DNA from 2 places in the Streptomyces sp. WI03-4A genome. Region 2 is predicted to be linked to the other one. Evidence: riboswitches for the same ligand, from Rfam matches in the RefSeq annotation. Region 2 holds a riboswitch; the other holds the start of a gene.
The links. Region 2 has a riboswitch for glycine ahead of gcvP (aminomethyl-transferring glycine dehydrogenase). Riboswitches for the same ligand answer to the same signal wherever they lie in the genome.
Positions count from the first base shown of each region.

Region 1 (3,646 bases), on a different contig from region 2:
CCGCGCCCCTCGGTCGCCACGCCGGCTTTCAGTGGCCGTACTGGTAGAAGGGCCGGACGTGGGTCTTCAGCCAGTCGCCGACCGGGTCCTGGGCAACGTCCAGGAGGACCAGGTTGACCGGCCACTTGACCGGGACTTTGCCGAGGGCCCGGCCGAGGGCCTCCAGGGGCAGGGCACGCAGGTCGCCCTCCCACTGGGAGAGCTCCACCCCGACGAACATGACCGGGTCGGCCGTCTCGATCGCCGCGAGACAGCGGCGGGCGGTGACGACCACGCCGGTCCCGGCGAACTCGGCGGCGGCCGCGGCGAGGAAGTCGACCGGGTCGTCCTGCCAGTCGGGCTCGAAGAGGCGGACCCGGCCGCCCGTGCTGGGACCGTCGAGCGGGGTGCGGCCGGAGCGGCACACCTCGGCCACCGCCTCAGGCGGCAGCGGCACGCCCACCACGCCGCCGGGGTTCACCGCGATCCCGGCCTGCGGGGGCAGGCCGCGGGCGAACTCCACCGCGGGGGCGATGGTGTACGACATGTGGGAGCCGGCCGCCTGGCGCAGCTGCTCCTCGGAGCTGAAGACCGGGACGAACACCTGGCCGTCGATCTCCATGGTGGGCAGGTCGAGCGGGCCGCTGTCCGGGCCGCCGCCGTTGGGCAGCGGGATCCACACGAAGCTGCGGCCCAGCACCTCGATGATCCGGCCGCCGGCCGTGGGTATGCCGAGGGAGGCCGAGAGCACCTCCTCCAGCTCGTTGCCGGGCCAACCGCCGTGCGGGTGGGGGTGCGTCTGTGCCGGGAAGTCCGCGGGAACGTCCGCCGGGAAGTCCATCTGCCTACCGCCTGCTGGGAACCGTGCCTGTGGATCAGAAGGCTAGCGGGTGCCCGTGACAGGCCAGGGCCCGATCAGCCGGTGAAGTCGATGCGCTGCAGGACGTCCACCGCGGCGCGGTCGAGCAGCACCGCCGAACCGCAGCCCGCGGGCGGTTCGCCGCGCTCCACGGCGCGCAGCAGCCGGGAGGTGGTGCGCCGGTGCCGGCGGAAGGCGTACCGGGAGACCGCGCGGCCGCGCTCGCGCTGCCCCTCCTCGGCCGTCCCGGCCGGCACGTCGAGCAGGACCAGGTGCAGGGTGCCGCCCCGGCGGCGGGCCTCGCGGGCGAGCCAGGCGCGCACCCAGGACTGGGTGCCGCAGTCGTGCACCACGAGGCCCTCGCCGGAGCGCAGGGCGCGGCGCAGCCCCGCGTAGTGCGCGAGGCGGACCAAGGGGCGGTAAAACGCGTAGGGCAGCGCGCGGGGCACCCGGGCGTCCCAGCGGTCACGGGTGTCCTGGGAGTCGACGCGCGGCCCGGGGACCGCGCGGCGCATCAGGGTGGACTTGCCGCTGCCGGGCAGGCCGGTGACCACCACCACGTCGCGCGGCCCGAAGAGCAGGGCGCGCGGGCCGCGACCGGCGCGCTCACGCAGGTCGCGCACGGCGGGTACGGGGCGCCCGGCGCGCTGCTCGAGGGCCGGGGCGGAGGGCTGTCCCGGCACCGCGACGCCCGCGGTGGTGAGATAGGCCGTGGTCCTGTTCACCGTCATCGTCCTCCCCTGGGGCTCGACCGATCCCATGCCCTGCGACGTTAAAGAGAAGGTAATGCGTCGGGTCCCGCGGTTCGGTACGCGTACTGCCACAGGTCGGTTACAGATGCGGGCCCTGACGGGCGGGGGCGTGGCGTGCAATGATGTGCCCGCCAACTGCATACCGGCCGTTTGAATCCGCGCGGGAGAGTTCCCAGCCCTGTTCGCTGGGACGCCGAAGGAGCAAGTCCCTCCCTTGAATCTCTCAGGCACCGTTACCGCGCGGGCGAGGCACATCTGAAAAGCGGGCCGCTGCGACAGTGGCCCCACCCAAGGTGCAAGCCGTGACCACCCCTTCGCGGGGATCATGGCGAACCTCTCAGGTTCCGATGACAGATGGGGAGGAACGACCTCGCCTTCCCCCATGCTCGGCTGCGCTCGCACGGGGGGACCCCCATCGCCCTGGGAGACGACCGACCGATGAGCAGTACCGAACTCCGTCACACCGCGCTGGACGCCCTCCACCGCTCGCTCGGTGCGACGATGACCGACTTCGCCGGCTGGGACATGCCCCTGCGCTACGGCTCCGAGCGCGACGAGCACGTCGCGGTGCGCACCAGGGCCGGCCTCTTCGACCTCTCCCACATGGGTGAGATCACGGTGACCGGCGCCGGCGCCGCGGCCCTGCTGAACCACGCCCTGGTCGGCAACATCGCCTCCGTCGGTGTCGGGCGGGCCCGCTACACCATGATCTGCCAGGCCGACGGCGGCATCCTGGACGACCTGATCGTCTACCGGCTCGCCGAGACCGAGTACATGGTCGTGGCCAACGCCTCCAACGCCCAGGTGGTGCTGGACGCGCTGACCGAGCGCGCCGGCGGCTTCGACGCCGAGGTGCGCGACGACCGGGACACCTACGCGCTGCTCGCGGTCCAGGGCCCGGAGTCCCCCGGCATCCTGAAGTCGCTCACGGACGCCGACCTGGACGGCCTGAAGTACTACGCGGGCCTGCCGGGCACCGTCGCCGGCGTCCCCGCGCTGATCGCCCGCACCGGCTACACCGGCGAGGACGGCTTCGAGCTGTTCGTGAAGCCCGAGCACGCGGTCGAGCTGTGGCAGGCGCTGACCAAGGCCGGCGAGGGCGCCGGCCTGGTGCCGTGCGGTCTGTCCTGCCGGGACACGCTGCGCCTTGAGGCGGGCATGCCGCTGTACGGGCACGAGCTGACCACCGCGCTGACGCCGTTCGACGCCGGTCTCGGCCGGGTGGTGAAGTTCGAGAAGGAGGGCGGCTTCGTCGGCCGTGAGGCGCTGGCCGAGGCCGCCGCCCGGGCCGAGCAGAACCCGCCGCGCGTCCTGGTCGGCCTCGTCGCCGAGGGCCGCCGCATCCCGCGGGCCGGGTTCGCCGTCGTCTCCGGCGGCGCGGTGATCGGCGAGGTCACCTCCGGCGCCCCCTCCCCCACCCTGGGCAAGCCGATCGCCATGGCGTACGTCGACGCGGCGCACGCCGCGCCGGGCACCGAGGGCGTCGGCGTGGACATCCGCGGCAGCCACGAGCCCTTCGAGGTCGTGGCACTGCCGTTCTACAAGCGCCAGAAGTAGACACTGGGCGCGGTCCGTCATCGCGGCGTGACCCTGCGCACATCCGCCTGCCTCCGGGCAGGTCCGGCAGTCCCCCCTTCATCAGCACTCCCGCGCGTACAGGAGAATTCAGGCCATGAGCAACCCCCAGCAGCTGCGCTACAGCAAGGAGCACGAGTGGCTGTCGGCCGCCGAGAACGGCGTGTCGACGGTCGGCATCACCGAGTTCGCGGCCAACGCGCTCGGCGATGTGGTCTACGCCCAGCTCCCCGAGGTCGGCTCCACCGTCGAGGCGGGCGAGACCTGCGGTGAGCTGGAGTCGACCAAGTCGGTCTCGGACCTGTACTCGCCGGTCAGCGGCGAGATCACCGAGATCAACGAGGACGTCGTCAACGACCCGTCCCTGGTGAACTCGGCCCCCTTCGAGGGCGGCTGGCTGTTCAAGGTGCGCGTCACGGACGAGCCGGCCGACCTGCTCTCCGCCGACGAGTACACCGCCCAGAACGCCGGCTGAGGAGTC
Region 1 is NZ_JARAUO010000019.1:48,430-52,075, reverse strand. It holds gene PV343_RS20305 (enhanced serine sensitivity protein SseB) at 29-820, opposite strand; gene PV343_RS20300 (AAA family ATPase) at 895-1,569, opposite strand; glycine riboswitch at 1,742-1,839, shown strand; gene gcvT (glycine cleavage system aminomethyltransferase GcvT) at 2,029-3,147, shown strand; gene gcvH (glycine cleavage system protein GcvH) at 3,263-3,640, shown strand.
Region 1: linked by a shared signal. The riboswitch ahead of gcvT (glycine cleavage system aminomethyltransferase GcvT) and the one ahead of gcvP (aminomethyl-transferring glycine dehydrogenase) in region 2 are both predicted to bind glycine.

Region 2 (3,646 bases):
CGTGCGGTGAGGGTGTCGAAGTAGGCGCCGTGGACGATCTCGACGCCGCCGGCCTTCAGGCCCTCGGCGAGGATCGTGGCGTAGCGGTGGGTGCGGCGGGCGATGGTCCGCAGGCCCTCGGGGCCGTGGTAGACGGCGTACATGCCGGCCATGACGGCGAGCAGCACCTGCGCGGTACAGATGTTGCTGGTGGCCTTCTCACGGCGGATGTGCTGCTCACGGGTCTGCAGCGCGAGGCGGTAGGCCTTGTGGCCGTCGGCGTCGACGGACACGCCCACGAGACGGCCGGGCAGGCTGCGGGCGAACTTCTCGCGCACCGCCATGTAGCCCGCGTGCGGTCCGCCGAAGCCCATCGGGACGCCGAAGCGCTGGGTCGTGCCGATCGCGATGTCGGCACCCAGCTCGCCCGGGGAGGTCAGCAGGGTGAGCGCGAGCAGGTCGGCGGCGACGGTGACGAGCGCGCCCAGTTCGTGCGCCTGGTCGACGACCGGCTTGATGTCGCGTACGGCACCGGAGGCGCCCGGGTACTGGATCAGCACGCCGTTGATCTCGCGCGCGGCGATGTCGGCCGGGATGCCGTCGCTGAGGTCGGCGACGACCACGTCCACGCCGGTCGGCTCGGCGCGCGTCTCGATGACGGCGATGGTCTGCGGCAGGGCGTCCGCGTCGACCAGGAACAGGCCCTTCTTGTTCTTGCCCATGCGCCGGGACAGCGACATCGCCTCGGCGGCGGCGGTTCCCTCGTCCAGCAGGGAGGCGCCGGAGGTCGGCAGGCCGGTCAGCTCGGCGACCATCGTCTGGAAGTTCAGCAGGGCTTCGAGACGGCCCTGCGAGATCTCCGGCTGGTACGGGGTGTAGGCCGTGTACCAGGCCGGGTTCTCCATGACGTTGCGCAGCACGACCGGCGGGGTGAAGGTCCCGTAGTACCCGAGCCCGATCATGGAACCGAGGACCTGGTTGCGGTCGGCGAGCGAGCGCAGCTCGGCGAGGACCTCGGCCTCGGTGCGGGCGCCCGGCAGGTCCAGGGCGTCCGCGTTCTTGATGACATCCGGAACGGCGGCGGCGGTCAGCTCGTCGAGGGAGCCGTAGCCGACCTGCGCGAGCATCTTGGCCCGTGCCTCCTGGTCGGGCCCGATGTGGCGCTGCTCGAAGGGGATACCCGCTTCGAGCTCGGAGAGCGGAATGCGATGGGCGGTCATTGCGGAGGCCTCCTGGTCTGACGCGACCTTCGAGGGACACCCCGGCGCGGGTGTCCCGACGGCCTCCCCCTCTGTCATCTCAACCTGAGAGCTTCACCGGGCGCCCGAGGGACCCGGCTTTCACCGTCGGTGAGAGCGGACGCCGTCGACACCCGCCCTGCTTTCCAGAGTGACCTCGTCCGTGCGGTACGTGGGCCTGAGAGATTCCGGGGAGGATTTGCTCCTTCGGCGCCTCCGAGGTGGTCGGAGGACTCTCCCGCACGGGGTCAGCAGCCGTTGTCAGCCTACCAGCGAGGTCAACGCCCGAGCCCTCGAGTGGCCGCCTACCCGAATGTGCTCTTTTGTTGTGCTTACGGATGAGTTGCGACCAGCTGGAGGGAGAGGGACCGTGCAGACCGACATCGATCCGCGCAACCTGATCGGCCGCAAGGCGTTCGACCGCAATGGCACCAAGATCGGCACGATCGACGAGGTGTACCTCGACGACGCGACGGGCGTGCCGGAGTGGGCGGCCATACGCACCGGCCTGTTCTCCCGGGACGCCTTCGTGCCCCTCGAGCCCAGCGAACTGGTGGCAGGTACCCTCCAGGTCCCCTTCGACCGCTCGCTCATCAAGGACGCTCCCGACTTCGGCGTCGGCCGCCACCTCTCCCCCGAACAGGAACTGCAGCTCTACCACCACTACGGTCTCGACGTGACTCCGCCCCGCGCGTTCCCCGACCACGACTTCGGCAAGCTGGCGGGCACGGAGGAGACCTGAGCGGCCCCTCACGGCGAACCCTGCGGCAGTGGGTCCGCGTCCGGCACCAGCGGCAGCGGATCCGCTGGTTCCAGCGCGGGTTCCTCCACCCGGAACGTCCGCACCCTCCCGGGCTCCGACAGAGGCGTCTCGAAACGCACGGTCACCCGGCCCAGGCCGCTGCCCTGCACCCAGCCGTGCCCCCAGTCCGCGTGCCGCACGTCCTGGCCGGCCCGCCAGTGCCGCTCCGCGGGCTCCGGCCGCTCCGTGACGGCCCCGCCCTCCGCTCCCTGTCCTCCCTGTGATCCCGGCGTTCCTGCTGCTTCCTCCTCCGTCTCCGCCGCTCGCGAAGGCTGCGCCGCCTGCGCGAACAGGTCCTCCTGGGTGTAGTCGGCCAGCCCGGAGACCCCCACGCCGAGCAGCCGCACCCCGCCCGTGGTGTCCACGGCCTCCAGCAGACGCGCGGCCGCCTCCCGGATCACCGCCGGATCGTCGGTGGGCCCGCGGAGTGTCTCGGATCGGGTCAGCGTGGAGAAGTCGTAGCGCCGCACCTTCAGCACGATGGTCCGCCCCGACAGCCCGGCACCGCGCAGCCGCCCCACGCACCGGTCGGCGAGCCGCTGCACCTCGAGTCCGACCCGGGTCCGGTCGTGGATGTCCACGTCGTAGGTGTCCTCGACCGACACCGACTTGGTCTCCCGCTCGGCCACCACGGGCCGCTCGTCGTGGGCCAGCGCCATCGCGTACAGCGCGTGCCCGTGCGCTTTGCCCAGCAGGCGGACCAGTTCGTCCTCCCCCGCCTCGGCGAGCTCCTCGACCGTGCTGATCCCGGCCCGCCGCAGATGGTCCCCGGTGGCCGGACCGACCCCGGGCAGGGTCCGCACCGACATGGGGCCCAGCAGCGCCCGCTCGGTCCCGGGCTCGATGAGCACGAGCCCGTCGGGCTTGGCCTGCTCGGAGGCGATCTTCGCGAGCATCTTGGAGGCCGCCAGACCCACCGACCCGGTCAGGCCCGTGGCCGCCCGTATGTCCGCGCGCAGCTTCCCCCCGGCCAGCCGCGCCGAAGCCTCGTCCCAGGCCGCTCCGGCGGCCTCCAGGTCGACGAACGCCTCGTCCAGGCTCAGCGGCTCCACCAGCGGTGACAGCTCGCGCAGCAGCGCCATGACCCGCTCGCTGATCGACCGGTAGAGGGTGAAGCGGGGCACGAGGTACGCGGCGTTGGGCGCCAGCCGGCGCGCCTGGGCCATCGGCATGGCCGAGTGCACCCCGAAGACACGCGCCTCGTACGACGCGGTGGCCACCACACCGCGGGGCCCGAGCCCGCCCACGACGACGGCTTTCCCGCGCAGGCTCGGCTTGGACGCCTGCTCCACCGAGGCGAAGAAGGCATCCATGTCGAGATGCAGGATCGTGGGCGCGTTTCTCACAACTCCGATGCTGCACCACACCACTGACAATGCCCCGGCGGGGAACGCCGGGGCATCGGGGGTCTCGTCGGCGGGCTCCGTCGGACGGCCTCGTGACGGCTCCGTCAGCAGGCCCGGTCAGACGGCCCGGTTGCGCCGCCGTGCCAGCTCGTCCGCCGGGTTGTGCCCGACCAGCGTCTCCCCGGTGTCCACCCGCTCGCCGTGCAGCTGCGAGAGGGCGCTTTCCACGTCCCGCCAGACCACGCCGACGGCGATGCCGAAGACGCCCTGACCGCCCTGGA
Region 2 is NZ_JARAUO010000001.1:610,964-614,609, forward strand. It holds gene gcvP (aminomethyl-transferring glycine dehydrogenase) at 1-1,199, opposite strand, end outside; glycine riboswitch at 1,374-1,468, opposite strand; gene PV343_RS02830 (PRC-barrel domain-containing protein) at 1,588-1,959, shown strand; partial or broken gene PV343_RS02835 (DNA polymerase IV) at 1,881-3,365, opposite strand; gene PV343_RS02840 (MerR family transcriptional regulator) at 3,483-3,646, opposite strand, start outside.